DNA from 4 places in the Micromonospora eburnea genome. Region 4 is predicted to be linked to each of the others. Evidence: riboswitches for the same ligand, from Rfam matches in the RefSeq annotation. Region 4 holds a riboswitch; each other region holds the start of a gene.
What was found. A riboswitch is a leader RNA that binds a small molecule or an ion and turns the genes downstream of it on or off. The one in region 4 is predicted to bind cyclic di-AMP.

Region 1 (3,866 bases), 5.1 Mb from region 4:
GTTACGGGACGATCATGCGGACGCCGACGGGCAAGGGGGTACGGCGTGCTCAGCAGCGACACTTTCAGCTACACCGTGCAGGCCCGCTGCGCCCGGGCGGACGCGGTCGCCCTGCTCAGCGACCTGACCCGCCAGGGCGAGCTGCATCCGCTGATCGTCCGGGTCCGTCAGTTGCCGCCCCGGCCCGGCGCGCTGGCCAGCTATGCGATCACCGATCGGCTGGAGCTGGGTCCGCTGCACTTCCCGGTCACCTACCAGGCGGACGTGCTGGTCGCCACCGAGGACGAGGTGGTGACGGTGGCCCGCCAGCAGCCGGCCACCACGGTCCGTAATCACACCCGGCTGCGGGACGAGCCGGGCGGCGTGGTGCGCATCGACGTCGAGATCACCCTCTCCGCCCCGGCGCCGCTCTTCGGGTACGCCTTCCGGCAGGCCCGGGCGGCCCACCTCGGCCTCGCCAGCCGGCTCGGCGCCACCCTCGAGGAGCAGGCCGGCTGAGTCAGGGCCGCCGCCCGCCGTCCGCCCCGCGTGCTGTGCCCACCCGCGCGCCCGCCGCGAGATCGTGCTCGATCCGGGAGGTAGTGGCCTCCGTCGGAGGTTCCGGGTCACTACATCCTTGACCGAGCACGATCACCCGGTCGGCGGGCCACCGGGGCGGCCGGGCGCAGGCGTCCCCATGGCTTGTAGGTGGACAGCACGGTCATGACGATCAACAGGGTGGTGGAGACCGTCGGCGGGATGATCAGGTCCAGCCGGTCCCGGGTGGTGAGGTCCGTCCCCAGTTCGGCGATCCGGCGCACCGTCGGGGCGAGCAGCAGCAGCACCAACCCCAGCATCGCCGTGGTGATCGCGAACTTCACCAGCACCCAGCGCCAGCGCAGCAGGCCCCACGGGGTGAGCAGCGCGCTGGCCAGCCCGACCAGCCAGACCAGCACGCTCAGCGGGGCGAAGAGCCAGGTGACCAGCAGGCCCGCGGCCGGGTAGACCACCTCGGCGTCGGCCCCGCGCAGTCCGGCCACCCCCAGCGCGAGCAGCACCAGGTCGGCGCCGAGCCAGCTGAGCGAGGTGACCAGGTGCAGGGTGAGCAGGGCCTTGCGTCCGGTGGGAGAGAGTCGGCTCATGCCCTCGATGCTCGACCGTCGCCGCCCCGCTGTCGTGACCCGTACGACGACATCCGCCGTACGTCCCCGGGCGTAGCCGGCCCGGGGTGGTCAGTACACCGACAGGTGCACGTGGTTGGTGTGGTCACTGGACGGGTCGCCGTTGCCGCCGCTGTACGCCTTCCACCCGCTGCTGGGCAGCCAGATCTGCTTGTACCAGATCACGTAGAGCACGGCGAGCGGGTCGGCGTTGCGGATGAAGTACGCGGCCAGGTTGTTGCCGTACGTCTTGTCGCCGCCGGTGGCCACCCCGCCGAAGCCGTCCTTCTGGGCGGCGAAGTCGCAGGCGCGGCCCTTGGGGTGTTCGCCGGAGCCGCTGGGCCGGTAGCAGGAGACGTACCGGGTGAACCCGGCGGCCTTGGCCTGCTGGAGCGCGTGCAGGGTACGCGGGGTGATGCAGCCGTTGGCCGGGGTCGGGTCGTTGACGCTGCACGACTCCGCCGGCCAGGAACCGTCGGCGTTGCGCGGGGCCGGGGTGGCGTTGGCGCGGGACGTGCCCTGCACGCTGCCGCCACTGGCGGTGGTGGTGGCGGCCCGTTTGTTGGCCACCTCGAGCGCGCGTTCCGCCTGTTCCTTGCGCTTGGCCATCACCGTGACCTGCCGGCGCTGCTCCTGGATCTCGCCGGTCAACGCCGCCTGGGTACGGGTGGCCTGGTCCCGGGTGTCGATCAGGTCGCGCAGCGCGCGGTCCTCCTGCGCGGCGACCTGTTGCAGGGTGGCGGCGCGGTCCATGAAGCTCTGCGGGCTGCCGCTGTTGAGCAGCGCCCCGGCGGTGCCGAGTCGCCCGGCCCGGTACGCGACCGCGGCGATCTCGCCGACCTTGGCGTCGCGTACGCCCAGCTCCGCGTTGATCGTCTTGAGTTGGGCGGTGAGCTGCTGCTGCCGCTTCACCGAGCGGTTCAACGCCGCCCGCGCGTCCAGCCAGCCCTTGCTCGCCGCGTCGAGCTGGGCGCGTAGCGCCGCGGTGCCGCCCTCGTCGTCGCCGGGCGCGGCGGCGAGCAGCCCGGTCGGGGCGGCCGAGGCGGGGGAGACCGGCGCGGTCGCGACGCCGAGGGCGAGCGCCGCGACGAGCAGGGCCGCCAACCGGGCGGCCGTCCGTCGTGCAGATGGCATTCCAGCTGTCCTTCCGTCAACCGCCGACCGGGTTAGCTGACGGGTTCGGGACGGAAGATCCCTACCGCTGACGCGGATGCACCCCAGGAAGGTGGTTCCCCGGCTCGCCGAGCTGCGGCGATTAGGCGACGGCCACCACCGGCGACGTGCTGTGCCGCCTGCGGAGACCGCGACTGAGCCTACCGGCCGGGACCCGCCGGACGAGGGCTGGGAATCGGATTAAAGCCGGCATGAATGCACAATAGCCACTTGGATTTAAGTTTGCCCTAATTACCACTCCGCCGGTCCACACGTTCCGGCCGACGCTCCGGGTTCGATCTGCAACGTGGCGTGATCGATCCGGAAGTCCTCGTGCAGCGCGGCCCGGGCCGCGGCGAGCACCTCGCTCACCTCGGCGTCGGGGGCCGTGGTCAGGTGCGCCGACGCCACGTCCATGCCGGAGGTGAGCGTCCAGACGTGCAGGTCGTGCACCTCGGCGACGCCGGGCACCGCGGCCAGCCGGTCGTGCACCGCGGTCACCTGGAGGTGTTCCGGCGCGACCTGCACCAGGATGCGGACCGCCGCCCGGCCGAGCCGCCAGGTCCGCGGCAGGATGAACAGGCCGATCGCGACGGCGACCAGCGGGTCGGCCCACCACCAGTCGGTGAACGTGATGACCAGCGCGGCGGCGATCACGCCGAGCGAGCCCAGCAGGTCGCCGAGCACCTCCAGGTACGCCCCGCGCAGGTTGATGCTCTCCTGCGCGCCGGCCCGCAGCAGCGCGAACGCGACGAGGTTGGCGAGCAGGCCGAGCACCGCCACGGCCAGCATCGGCCCGGCGAGCACCTCCGGCGGTTCGCCGAACCGGCGTACGGCCTCGACGAGCACGTAGGCGGCGACCGCGCCGAGCAGGACCGCGTTGGCGAGCGCGGCCAGCACCTCCAGCCGGTAGAGCCCGAAGGTGCGCTGCGGATCGGTGTTGGCGCGTCGGGTGGCGGTGATCGCGGCGAGCGCCATGCCGATGCCGAGCACGTCGGTGAACATGTGCCCGGCATCCGAGAGCAGGGCCAGCGAGCCGGTGGCGAACGCGGTCACCGCCTCGACCACCATCAGGGCGCTGAGCAGCCCGAACGCGGCCCAGAGTCGACCCCGGTGGCGGTGCGCGGCGTTGGTGATCCCGCCGCTGTGGTCATGACCTGCGCCCACGCCCACACCCTTTCGTCCCGCACCTCGCTCGCGCCTAATCTATGCTCACATCGCTATGTATGCAAGTGAACGCCTGAGGTGGGCCAGCTCAGGGTCCGCCGCGATCGCAGGCGCCGTCAGCGCGCCGGGTCGAGGGTGGTGAGGCGCTGGGTGGCCCGGGACAGCGCCACGTAGAGCGTCCGTACGCCCGACCCGGGATCGGCCCGGATCTCGCTCGGCGCCACCAGCACCACCCCGTCGTACTCCATGCCCTTGGCCTGAAGGCTGGTCACCACCTGGAGCCGGCCGCCGCCCAGGTCGCCCAGCCAGCCGGCGACCTCGTCCCGGCGCGGCACCGGCGTGATCACGCCGACCGTCCCCTCGACCTCGGCCAGCAGCGTCTCGGTCGCCGCGACGGTCGCGGCGGGC
Region 2 (3,866 bases), 440 kb from region 4:
ACCGGGTGTTAACAGGGGCCCCTTCCTCTACCTCAGGCGTTAAGAAGGGGCCCCTCCTTTCACATCAGCCGGGGCGGCCGTAGCTGTTGATCTGGCCGTCCTCGACGCGCTTCATCGTGATCGGCTTGCCCGACTGGGAGGCGTGCACCACCCAGCCACCGCCGACGTACATCGCGACGTGGTGCAGGTCGCCGTAGTAGAAGACCAGGTCGCCGGGGCGTAGCTGGTCGCGGCTCACCCGCTTGGTGACGTCGTGCTGTTGCCGGGCGTTGTGCGGCAGTGAGACGCCCGCCTTGGCCCAGGCCGCCATGGTCAGGCCGGAGCAGTCGTAGTGGTCCGGGCCGGCGGCGCCCCAGACGTAGATCTTGCCGATCTGGGCACAGGCGAACTTGACCGCGACCCCGGCGGGGCCACCCGGGTAGCCGGCGGGGCAGGGCGCCGGGCGTAGCGGGCCACCGCCGCCGTTGCCGTACACCTTGAGCCGCAACTTCTGCAGCCGGGCGATCTCGGCGTCGATCTGCTTCTTCCTGGCCGCGAGCTGAGCCTCGGTGCGGGCCAGTTGGGCGACCATGTCGTCCAGCGGCTTCTTCTTCGCGGCCAACTGGTCGCGCAGTTCGGCCACGGCCTGCACCTGCTGCTGCTGGCGGTGCGCGAAGCGGTCGAGCAACTCGAGGCTGTCGACGATCTCGCCGGGCGACCGGCTGCCCAGCAGCGCGTTGACCGTGGAGATGTTGTTGCCCTTGTACGCGTCGGCGGCGAGCCCGCCGACCTGTCCGAGGGCCTCGTCGACCCGAGCCTGCAAGGGCGCGATCTGCTTGGCCAGCGCGGCGGCCTGCTTGCGCTTGGCGGCAAGCTCCTCGCGGGTGGCGTTGACCTGCTCGATGATCGGTTCGAGCTTGTTCCAGTCCTCGTCGATCTGGCGCTCGATCTCGGCGACCGACGGTTCGGCGTGCACCGCCGTGGGGCCGCCGGTCAGCACGACGGCGGCGCCGACCAGGGCGGCGAGGGCGGTGGTGAAGCGGGACCAGCGGATACGCGGCGCAGCCGTCGACCGGCCGAACGACCGGACCGACGGTCGCCGCGGGGCATGGTGTGCCACCGGGCTCCGTACTCCTTCTTTCCTGGACCGCCTACCGGGTTAGCTGACGGGTTCGGGCGGGAAGGGAGCCGCCCTACCGCACCACGGCGCGGATTCACCCCAGGTACCTGGGTCCCCGGCTCGCCCGGAGGCGACTCGGCGGTGTCCGACCGCCACCACCCGGGCTGGGCGGTGAACCTACCGGTCGACGACTGACCAGAGTAGAGATCGTCGTTATCAATCCGCAACCCACGACGCCGTGACACTCCGTATCCGAATTCGCGGCCACGACCGGCGGTGCGTGAAGGTTTCTTACGGGAGACACCGTTTCCTGGAAAGGTATTGACCAGGAGCCATGCGCGGAGCGAGGGTGAGGACGCAGTGACCCCCATCCCGATCTGGAGGTTCGATGCACCTCTCAGCCCTACCGTCGCGCAGACGGATACTGCTGGCCGCCGCCGTAGCGGCGGCCACCGCTCTCGCGACCAGCGGTCCCACCGCGGCGGCGCCCCTCACCGGCGCGACCACCGACAACCCGGACCGCCAACAGCAGTACGCCGCCGCGGCGGCGGAGTACGGTGTGCCGCAGAGCGTCCTGTTGGGCGTCTCCTACCTGGAGTCCCGCTGGGACACCCACCCGGGCCAGCCGAGCACCAGCGGCGGCTACGGCCCGATGCACCTGACCGACGCCGCCCAGGTCGCCTCGACGCCCTCCAGCGCCCACGTGGACGAGGACGAGGACCCGCGCGGCGACGACTCCCGGCCGCTCGCGCTCGACCCGGCGACCGCGGCCCGGCCGAGCGGTGACGTGCTGCCGCAGGCCTCGCTACAGACCCTCGACGCCGCCGCCGAGCTCACCGGCGAGTCGAAGGAGACGCTGCGCAGCGACGCCGTCGCCAACATCCGGGGCGGCGCGGCGCTGCTCGCCTCGTACCAGGAGGAGCTGGGTGGGCCGGTCGGCGCCGGCAGCGACCCGGCGGCCTGGTACGGCGCGGTGGCCCGGTATTCCGGCGCGGACACCGAGGACGCCGCGGCGGCCTTCGCCGACGAGGTGTACGACCAGATCAGCCAGGGCGCCAGCCGGACCACCGACGACGGCCAGCAGGTGACCCTCGCCGCCGCGGCGGTGACGCCGGACCAGTCCGGGCTGCACAAGCTCGGGCTGCGCCGCGCCGAGCGGCCGGACGGCCTGGAGTGCCCGGTCCGCCTCGCCTGCGAGTGGATCCCCGCGCCCTACGAGCAGTACGGCCCCGGCTCCGGCGACTACGGCAACCACGACCTCGCCGACCGGCCGGCCCAGCAAAAGATCGAGTACATCATCATCCACGACACCGAGGGCTACTTCGGCCCCAGCGTGCGGCTGGTCCAGGACAAGACCTACCTGGGTTGGCACTACACGCTGCGCTCGGTGGACGGCTACGTCGCCCAGCACATCAAGGCGAAGAACGTGGGCTGGCACGCCGGCAACTGGTACGTCAACGCCAAGTCCATCGGCATCGAGCACGAGGGCTTCGCCGGCCATGGCACCTGGTACACCGAGGCGATGTACCGCACCTCGGCCAAGCTGGTCCGGCACCTGGCGCTGCGCTTCCAGATCCCGCTGGACCGGCAGCACATCCTGGGCCACGACAACGTGCCCGGCATTCTCCCCGGGAACGTGGCCGGGATGCACTGGGACCCGGGTCCGTACTGGGACTGGTCGCACTACTTCGACCTGATGAAGGCGCCGTTCAAGGGCACCGGGACCCCGCACACCGGCCTGGTCACCATCGACCCGGACTACGCCAGCAACCAGCCCGCCTTCACCGGCTGCAACCGGCAGCCGCCGGGCGTCCCGAGTCCGCTGCCGCCGATCCAGCCCTGCCCGCTGCGCGGCTCCTCCTCGGTCATCCTGCGCACCGCGCCGAGCATCGACGCGCCGCTGGTCAACGACCGGGGGCTGCAGCCGAACGGCGCGCCGAACACCATGTACATCTCCGACCACGGCGCCCGTGCCTCGGCCGGTCAGACGTACGCCCTCGCCGGTGTTCAGGGCGACTGGACGGCGATCTGGTACCTCGGCCAGAAGGCGTGGTTCCACAACCCGGCCTCGGCACCGACGGCGAAGTGGGCGAACGGCTTCGTGGTGACCCCCAAGCCGGGCAAGGCCACCATCCCGGTGTACGGGCGCGCCTACCCGGAGCAGGCGGCGTACCCGTCGACCATCCCGTACCAGGCCATCGCCCCGCTGCAGTACACCTTCCCGGCGGGCCAGCGGTACGCGGTCGGCGGCGTTCTGCCGGGCGAGTACTACCGGGCCGTCTCGTTCGACGGCTCGGCGCCGGATGACCGGACGGTCGTCCGGGGCGAGAACCAGTACGTGCAGGTACAGTTCGGCCACCGGATCATGTACGTGAACCTCGACGACGTGCTGATCCAGCCGGGGGCGGTCGGCGCGCCCCGGTAACGGCAACCCGAACGAGGCGAAGGCCCCCCGTCCGGGTGGACGGGGGGCCTTCGTGCTGGTCGGAGCCGGCGGAAGCCGGCGGTCAGTAGGGCCGGCGGAAGCCGGCGACCGGCATGTAGCTGATCTGGGTCACCTGGACCGGCTTGCCGGTCCGTGGCGCGTGCACCATCAGCCCGTCGCCGAGATAGAGCCCGACATGGTGCAGGTCGCTGTAGAAGAAGACCAGGTCACCGGGGCGAGCCTCGCTGCGGCTCACCGCCTTGCCCTCCTTCCACTGCGCGCCGGTGAAGTGGGTCAGGGAGATGCCCGCCGCCTTGTAGGCGTACTGGGTGAGGCCGGAAC
Region 3 (3,866 bases), 3.4 Mb from region 4:
GCTACTCCAGCAGCATCCCGAGCACCGAGGTGCACAAGGCAGCCGGCCCGGGCAACCACTGGTTCTACCTGCTGGCCATGGGCAGCAACCCGACCAACGGCCAGCCGACCAGCACCACCTGCAACGGCAGCACCGTGACCGGCCTGGGCATCCAGCCGGCCATCAAGATCATGTACAACGCGATGCTGCTGAAGACCTCGTCCTCGTCGTACCTGAAGTACCGCACCTGGACGCTGCAGGCGGCGAAGAACCTCTACCCGAACAGCTGCACCGAGTTCAACACCGTCAAGGCCGCCTGGGACGCGGTCAGCGTGCCGGCGCAGTCCGGTGACCCGACCTGCACCAGCGGCTCGCCGACGCCGACCCCGACCGCCTCGACGACCCCGCCGCCGGGCTGCTCGGGCCAGAAGCTGGCCAACCCCGGCTTCGAGTCCGGCAACGTGAGCTGGACCGCCACCTCCGGCGTCATCACCAACTCGACCGGCCAGGCGGCGCACAGCGGCTCGTACAAGGCGTGGCTCGACGGCTACGGCAGCGCCCACACCGACACCCTGTCGCAGTCGGTCACGATCCCGTCCGGCTGCCGGGCGACGCTCACCTTCTGGTTGCACATCGACACCGCGGAGTCGGGCTCCACGGCCTACGACAAGCTGACCGTCAAGGCGGGTAGCACCACCCTGGCCACCTACTCCAACGCCAACGCGGCCGTCGGCTACGTCCAGCGGTCCTTCGACATCTCGTCGCTGGCCGGCACGACCGCCACCATCTCGTTCAGCGGCGTGGAGGACAGTCTTCTGCAGACCTCCTTCGTCATCGACGACGCCGCGGTCAACCTCTCCTGATCACGGAAGAAGCGGCCGGCCGTCGTCCTCCCGGCGGCCGGCCGCTTCGTCGCGTCAGCCCGCGCCTCGTCCGTCCCAGGGCCGCCGGGAGCAGCCGGTAACCGCCCCGGACCGGGGGCGCCGCTCGCCTCAGCGGTCCGCCCGGGCGCCCACGTCACCGCCGCGGTTGAGCCGGGCCACAACGTCCTCCATCGCCCGGCTGAACAGCTCCATCTGCCGTACCGACTGCTCCTGGAGCCCGCCGAGCCGCGCGGCGAGGGCGTCGACGTCGGCCCGCGCCGAGGCGCTGACCTGGGCGTCGAGGTCGGCGAGGGCCGCGTTGACGGCCACCACGACGTGCCCGCAGACCACCTCCATGCCCGCCTCGGCCAACTGCGGGTCGACGGTGACGGACTCGAGCCGGCCACCCTGGACGACCACGGCGCGGACCTGGCCGGCGGCTGCGGAGCCCTCGGCGCGGAGCAACCGCCCCGGGTCGCCGTCGGGTTGCTCGGCCGCCCGGGACCGCATCGAGGACAGCGCCTGCTGCGTCTGGGTGAGCAGTTCGTCGAGGCTCGCGGCCGCGGAGAACGGGTCGTTGGTCATAGCCGCGCTTTCTTCACGTCTTTCCGGAGCACCGTGACCTTAGCAACCACGCCCGCCGCCGCCGACCCGGCCGGGCACGACGGCGTGCCCGGGCCGCCGTCACCCGAAGAGTGGCCACCCCGGGTGGGGGTGGCCACTCCACGTGGGCGACAGGCTGCCGCCCCACGACGGGTCAGGGCAGACGCAGTCGCTGGCCCGGGAAGATCCGGTCCGGGTCGTCACCGACCACCCGCCGGTTGCGCTCGTACAGCGCCTGCCAGCCGCCGGCGAGGTCGCGCGCGTCGGCGATCTCGGACAGGGTGTCACCGCGCTTGACCAGGTAGCTGTCGGTGCCGCCCGAGCTCGACGGGGTACGCCGGTGGCCGCGGGTCGCCGGCTGGCCGTCCCGCGACGCCCGCTCGCTGGTCGCCTTCTTCGGCGATCTGCGGCCGGCGGACTCCGACGTGGACGAGTGGTGCTTCGTCGAGCCGCCCTTGCGGCCGCAGACCGGCCAGGCACCGATGCCCTGCCCGTCCAGGACCTTCTCGGCGATGGCGATCTGCTCACCGCGGCTGGCCAGGTCGGCGCGGCTGGCGTACCGCTGGCCGCCGTAGCCGTTCCAGGTGCTCTTCGAGAACTGGAGTCCGCCGTAGTAGCCGTTGCCGGTGTTGATGTGCCAGTTGCCGCCGGACTCGCACTGCGCGATGGCGTCCCAGTTCACGCTGGACGCGCTCGCCGGTGCGGCCGGCGCGAGGATGGCGGCGGCGCCGGCGACGAGCGCTCCGATGGCGACCCGACGCCCGGTGACGCGTCGGCGACGTGCGACGTGTTCAGTTGCCATGTGGGTTCCTCCACGCCGACGAGGTGAGCTGTCGGGTTCGGGCCGAGGAGCCCGGCCGCCGGATCGGCGGCTTCACCCCGAGGTGTCGAGCACCGAGGAACATGTGGGTCCCCCGCTCCCGCCTGAGGTCCAGGTACCACAGGCCGGTGGCGGGATTAGGCGTTACCGGCCCGGGGTGTCCGCGATCGCGAACACAAACGACGTTAGGGACGATTTCGGATGATCGCCCACTTCTTGTGAAGTTCTTCACCCGGCCGGGCGAAGGCGTCGCGGACGAGTTGCGCACCGTCCGAAGGTGCCTTACAAGCCGCCTCAGCCGGAGACGGCAAAGCCGAAAAACCACCCTCTCCCTTCAGGACGGTGGCGGTCGGCCCACCAGGCATTTACCAGCCCCATCGCAACGGCCGATTGTGAACGACCTGTCGGTTCCGGGAGCGGCGGACGCGACGCCGGCGGCGCCGACTACCGTGGCGGGGTCCGGCGCGATCGCCGGGCCGGCTGAGCAGGCGGAGAATGATGACCGACTACGGACACGAACTGGTTTTCGGGGGCTTCCTCACCCCCACCGCGGCCCGACCGGAGCAGGTGGTGGCGCTGGCCAAGCTCTGCGAGCAGGCCGGCCTCGACCTGGTCACCTTCCAGGACCATCCGTACCAGCCGGGTTTCCTGGACACCTGGACGCTGATGTCGTTCGTGGCCGCGGCGACCAGTCGGGTCCGGCTGGCCGGCAACGTGCTCAACCTGCCCCTGCGCCAGCCGGTGGTGCTGGCGCGCAGCGTGGCCAGTCTGGACCTGCTCACCGGCGGCCGGGTCGAGCTGGGGCTCGGGGCCGGCGCGTTCTGGGAGGCGATCGAGGCGGTCGGCGGGCGACGGCTGAGCCCCGGGCAGGCGGTGGACGCCCTCGACGAGGCGATCCGGGTGATCCGCGAGGTCTGGGACGCCGATCGGCGCGGCATGGTCCGGGTCGAGGGCGAGCACTACCGGGTGGTCGGGGCGAAGCGGGGGCCGTCACCGGCCCACCCGGTGGGGATCTGGGTGGGCGCGTACAAGCCGCGGATGTTGCGGCTGGTCGGCCGCGCGGCGGACGGCTGGCTGCCGTCGCTGTCGTACCTGCCGAACGGGCCGGCGGAGTTGCCGGAGCTGAACACGCTGATCGACGAGGGCGCCGAGGCGGCCGGCCGCGACCCTCGCGCGGTGCGGCGGCTGCTCAACGTCTCCGGCCGGTTCGCCCGGTCCTCCACCGGTTTCCTGGCCGGGCCTCCCGCGCAGTGGGTGGAGGAACTGGCCGGGCTCACCCTGGACCTCGGCATCTCCACGTTCATCCTCGGCGCCGACGACCCCACCACGATCCAACTCTTCGCGCAGGAGGTGGCGCCCGCGGTCCGCGAACTGGTCGCCGCCGAACGCACCGAACCCGGCACCCGCGCCGCGGCCACCGAGGAACAACGCGAGGCGGTCGAGGCCGGCGGCGCCGCCGCGCTCGCCGTCGCCCCCACCCCCGACCCCGGGGTACGACTGACCGACCATCAGCTCTGGGACGAGTCGACCCGCCCGGCCGCCCCGCCCGCTCCGGCCGGCCACGTCTACACCCCGCACGCCCAGGCCGTCGGGGCGCACCT
Region 4 (3,866 bases):
CCCGCGAAGCGGTCGCCACCGGCACCTCCCCGGCCGGGCACCTGGGGGCGGTGGTCGAGGCCGTCGTGCCCAGCCTGCGCCGGGCCGCCCGGCAGGGCATCGAGGACGTGGACGGGATCGTCGACATCCACATCGCGCAGACCGTGGAGGCGCTGCTGGCCCGGTCCGCCGTGCTCGCCGACCTGGTGGCCGTCGGCCGGTGCGGGGTGGTCGGCATGTCGTACCGGCTCAGCGCGGGCGAGGTGCGGACGGTGGCCGAGGTGCCGGCGGGCACGCCGACCACGACGGTGGTCTGACGCGCCCCTCGGCGTACGACGGCTAGAGCAGCGACATGTGGACGTGGTCGGTGTGGTTGGAGGGGCCGCTGTAGGACTTCCAACCGGTCGCCGGGAACCAGATCTGCCGGTTCCAGATCACGTAGTAGATGCCCAGCCGATCGGCGTTGCGGATGAGGAAGGCGGCGAGGTTGTTGCCGTACATCCGGGTGTCGTTGTTGTGCCAGGGCGCGAAGCCGCTGTTCTGCAACGACCAGTCGCAGGCCCGACCCTTCGGATGCTCCCACGGCCCACCAGGCCGGTAGCAGCCGGCGAAGCGGTTGAAGCCGGCCCGCCGGACCTCCTTGTAGGCGTGCAGGGTGCGCGGGGTGATACAGCCCGAGGTGGTGGGGTCGTCCGCGCTGCACGACTCGGGCTTCCAGCCGCCGTCGGCGGTGCGACCGGGACCGATCCGGGCCACCGGCGAGGTGGCCGAGACCAGACCGCCGGTGAAGCCCTTCCCGCCGACCAGCGCCAACGCCTTCTCCGCCGCGACCTTCTCCCGCGCCATCGCGTTCTTCTGCTTCTCCTGCTCGCGCACCTCGGCGTCGAGCGCGAGCTTGGCCTGCTCCGCACGGGTCTTCGCCGCGTTGATCGCCGCCAGCCGCTGCCCGTTGACCAGGTTCAGCTCGTCCAGGGCGGCGGCCCGCTGGACGAACGAGTCGGGCGAGTTGCTCTCCAGCAGCACGGCCACCGCACCGATCCGGCCGGTGCGGTACGACTGCGCGGCGACCTGGCCGACCTGTGGGCGCAGCGCGTCGAGTTCGGCCTGCGCGGCGCGTACCTCGATGGCCAGTTGGAGTTGGCGCTTCTTCGACTTCTCCAGCTTCGCCTTGGCCTGGAGGTAGGCGCGGTTCGTGGCGTCGATGACGTCCGTGATGAGCGGAGGATCGTTGTCCTCCTCGTGCCCCGAGGGGGTGGGGTTGGTCGGCGCGGCCAGCGCCGGGGCCGGCCCGGCGACGATGGCGAACGCGGCGAGTACGGCCACCACGGGTGTCAACCAGTGGCGCAGGGGTGCCGTCACAGTGTTCCCTTCCGTCGACCGCCGACCGGGTTAGCTGCCGGGTTCGGGGCGGAAGTGGCCCCTACCGCTGACGCGGATTCACCCCTCGTACCTGGTTCCCCGGCTCGCCGTCGGGCGATTGGGCGGCGGCACCGCAGGCGCCGCTGCGCGCCTTCGGCGGTGACCGGCAGCGACGTTACCTGAGAGTCCCCGCGGCGATCTACGTCCGGAAGCCGACCAATAGTGCGATTTCGTCGTCGCCCTGCGTGACCGGCGTCGCGTTTGGAACCCGTGATCACGCTGTGGAGTCTCGCCATGCGTCCTCCGTGTTCCCCTGCGGCCCGCGCCGCCCCGCGACCGCCCCGCCGAGCGCCGCCAGGGCGTCGTCCCGCTCCGCCGGTGGCCGGGAGGCGGGCCGCTCCGGCGGTTCGGTCTCCGACCCGGCGCGCCGGCCGGCGGCGGTGACCACCGCGGCCAGCCCGGTGGTCAGCGGTACGGCGGCGATCAGGCCGAGCGTGGCCACGATGCTACGGACGATCTCCTGGGCCAGGAACTCGCTGGTCAGGATCTGACTCAGCGGGCGTGAGTCGGCGACGAGCAGGAGCAGCAGCGGCAGCGAAGCGCCCGCGTACGCCAGCACGATCGTGTTGACCGTGGAGGCGATGTGCGCGCGGCCCACCCGGGTGGCCGCCCGGTAGAGCTGGATCCGGGACAGCCCCGGGTTCGCGTACGCCAGCTCGGTGACCGTGGCGGCCTGGGTGACGGTGACGTCGTCCAGCACACCGAGCGAGCCGATGATGATGCCGGCCAGAAGCAACCCGTGCAGGTCGACGTCGCTCTGGAACATCGACAGGGTGGTGGCGTCCTCGCTGCCGAAGCCGGTCAGGTGGGTGGCCGCGGTGGCCAGGGCGCCGAGGACGCCGGTCAGCACCAGGCTGCCCAGGGTGCCGAGCACCGCCACCGAGGTCTGCGCGGAGATCCCGTGGGTCAGGTAGAGCACCACGAACATGATCAGCGCGGACCCGACGATCGCCACCAGCAGGGGCGGCTGGCCGCCGGCGATCCCGGGCAGCACGAAACCGAGCAGGACGGCGAAGCTCGCCACCAGGCCGCCCAGCGCGGCCAACCCGCGCCAGCGGCCGAACGCGACGATGGCGACGGCGAAGAGCACGGCGAGCCAGGCCAGTGGCGCGCCGCGCTGGTGTTCGGCGATCTGGTAGCTCTTCGTCGCCGGGTCGGCCGGGTCCGCCAACTCGACCAGCACGACCGCGTCGCCCACCTCGACCCGGGGCGCGCCGGGGCCGGCCGGGACGGGTGCCTCGACCTGCCGTCCGGCGTCCGGGCCCTGCTCGGCGGCGACGGTGACCGTACCGCAGGGGCCGGTGGAGCCCCCCGGGTCGCCCTCCGGCGTCTCCGGTGCCGGTGGGCAGGGTTCGGTCACCACCCGGGTCACCGTGCCGTGGTAGCGCGGCACGTCCGCGCTGCCCGCCGGCTCCCGGGTGTCCCGTGGCCAGAGCACGAGCGCGGCGACCACGGTGACCAGGAACAGCGGCACCACCGTCGCGACGAGGATCCGTCGTACGCCGGGCGGGGCGGACGGAGCGGGACGGGTGTGGTCGGCGCCCATGGCGAAACTCCCAACGATTCACAGCCGGAGACGTGTCGCCGGGCTGGTCGGTTCACCGGGCCGGCGGAGGCGCACGGGGGCGGCGGCGCCAGTCATCGCGGGGAATGGTAGCCAGGCCGGCCCGGAGCGACCCGATCGACGGGTTCCCCGCGGCCGGCCCGGCCGCACCGGTTAGCGTGGTCGACGTGCGTACGAAGGCGGCGCCGATGACCGGGCGGATGGCCCGGCTCCTGCTGCTGCTCTGCACGCTGGTCGGGTTGGCCGCCATGCACACCCTCGGCCACGGCGCACATGGTCCCGCCGGTCGGTCCGGCGGGCACGACAGCGGGCACCACCCGGCCGTCGCCGCGCTGGCCGCGGTCGAGACCTGCCCGGGTGACGGCTGCCACGCGGGCGTGCTGCCGCTACGTGACCTCGGCGGCGACCCGTCCGGATGGAGCGTGTGCCTGGCGGTCCTCGGCGCGTTCGCGGTGGCGCTGCTGGTCACCGTGCTGCTACGGGCCGCGTCGCGGCTCGCCGGGCCGGGCCTCGGCCGCCCGCACCGGGCCACCCGTGGGCCGCGCGCCCCGCCGCTCCGGCCGTACGGGCTGCGCCTGGCGGCGGTGTCGGTGCTGCGCAGATAGGACGCCCCGGCGCGGGTGGACCGGACGAAAACCGGTGACCCGCGTCCGCCGTCCGCTGCGTACCTTCCGACACCGAAAGGCCCAACCGTGTTCACTCGTACCCTCGTGCGCCGGACCGCCCTGGCCGGCGCGACCGCCGTCGCGGCTCTCGCACTAGCCGCCTGCGGCGGCACCGATCATTCGACCACCCACCCCGGCACCGGCTCGGCGGGCAGCGGCTCGCCCTCCGCCGGGGCCTCGTTCGGCGACGCCGACGCGATGTTCGCCCAGATGATGATTCCGCACCACCGGCAGGCCGT

Region 1: another riboswitch for cyclic di-AMP. It lies ahead of GA0070604_RS24075 (coiled-coil domain-containing protein); the one in region 4 lies ahead of GA0070604_RS02335 (coiled-coil domain-containing protein).
Region 2: another riboswitch for cyclic di-AMP. It lies ahead of GA0070604_RS00180 (C40 family peptidase); the one in region 4 lies ahead of GA0070604_RS02335 (coiled-coil domain-containing protein).
Region 3: another riboswitch for cyclic di-AMP. It lies ahead of GA0070604_RS17225 (transglycosylase family protein); the one in region 4 lies ahead of GA0070604_RS02335 (coiled-coil domain-containing protein).

Annotation. Positions count from the first base shown of each region.
Region 1 covers NZ_FMHY01000002.1:5,578,958-5,582,823, reverse strand. The annotation lists gene GA0070604_RS24085 (SRPBCC family protein) at 46-498, shown strand; gene GA0070604_RS24080 (hypothetical protein) at 609-1,121, opposite strand; gene GA0070604_RS24075 (coiled-coil domain-containing protein) at 1,212-2,273, opposite strand; cyclic di-AMP (ydaO/yuaA leader) riboswitch at 2,280-2,411, opposite strand; gene GA0070604_RS24070 (cation diffusion facilitator family transporter) at 2,544-3,458, opposite strand; gene GA0070604_RS24065 (HelD family protein) at 3,575-3,866, opposite strand, start outside.
Region 2 covers NZ_FMHY01000002.1:7,699-11,564, reverse strand. The annotation lists gene GA0070604_RS00180 (C40 family peptidase) at 65-1,099, opposite strand; cyclic di-AMP (ydaO/yuaA leader) riboswitch at 1,113-1,250, opposite strand; gene GA0070604_RS00175 (N-acetylmuramoyl-L-alanine amidase) at 1,488-3,524, shown strand; gene GA0070604_RS00170 (C40 family peptidase) at 3,607-3,866, opposite strand, start outside.
Region 3 covers NZ_FMHY01000002.1:3,797,665-3,801,530, forward strand. The annotation lists gene GA0070604_RS17215 (M4 family metallopeptidase) at 1-842, shown strand, start outside; gene GA0070604_RS17220 (YbaB/EbfC family nucleoid-associated protein) at 972-1,427, opposite strand; gene GA0070604_RS17225 (transglycosylase family protein) at 1,600-2,247, opposite strand; cyclic di-AMP (ydaO/yuaA leader) riboswitch at 2,246-2,419, opposite strand; gene GA0070604_RS17230 (LLM class flavin-dependent oxidoreductase) at 2,764-3,866, shown strand, end outside.
Region 4 covers NZ_FMHY01000002.1:442,699-446,564, forward strand. The annotation lists gene GA0070604_RS02330 (carbonic anhydrase) at 1-296, shown strand, start outside; gene GA0070604_RS02335 (coiled-coil domain-containing protein) at 319-1,338, opposite strand; cyclic di-AMP (ydaO/yuaA leader) riboswitch at 1,343-1,473, opposite strand; gene GA0070604_RS02340 (YibE/F family protein) at 1,613-2,944, opposite strand; gene GA0070604_RS02345 (DUF6153 family protein) at 3,130-3,567, shown strand; gene GA0070604_RS02350 (DUF305 domain-containing protein) at 3,655-3,866, shown strand, end outside.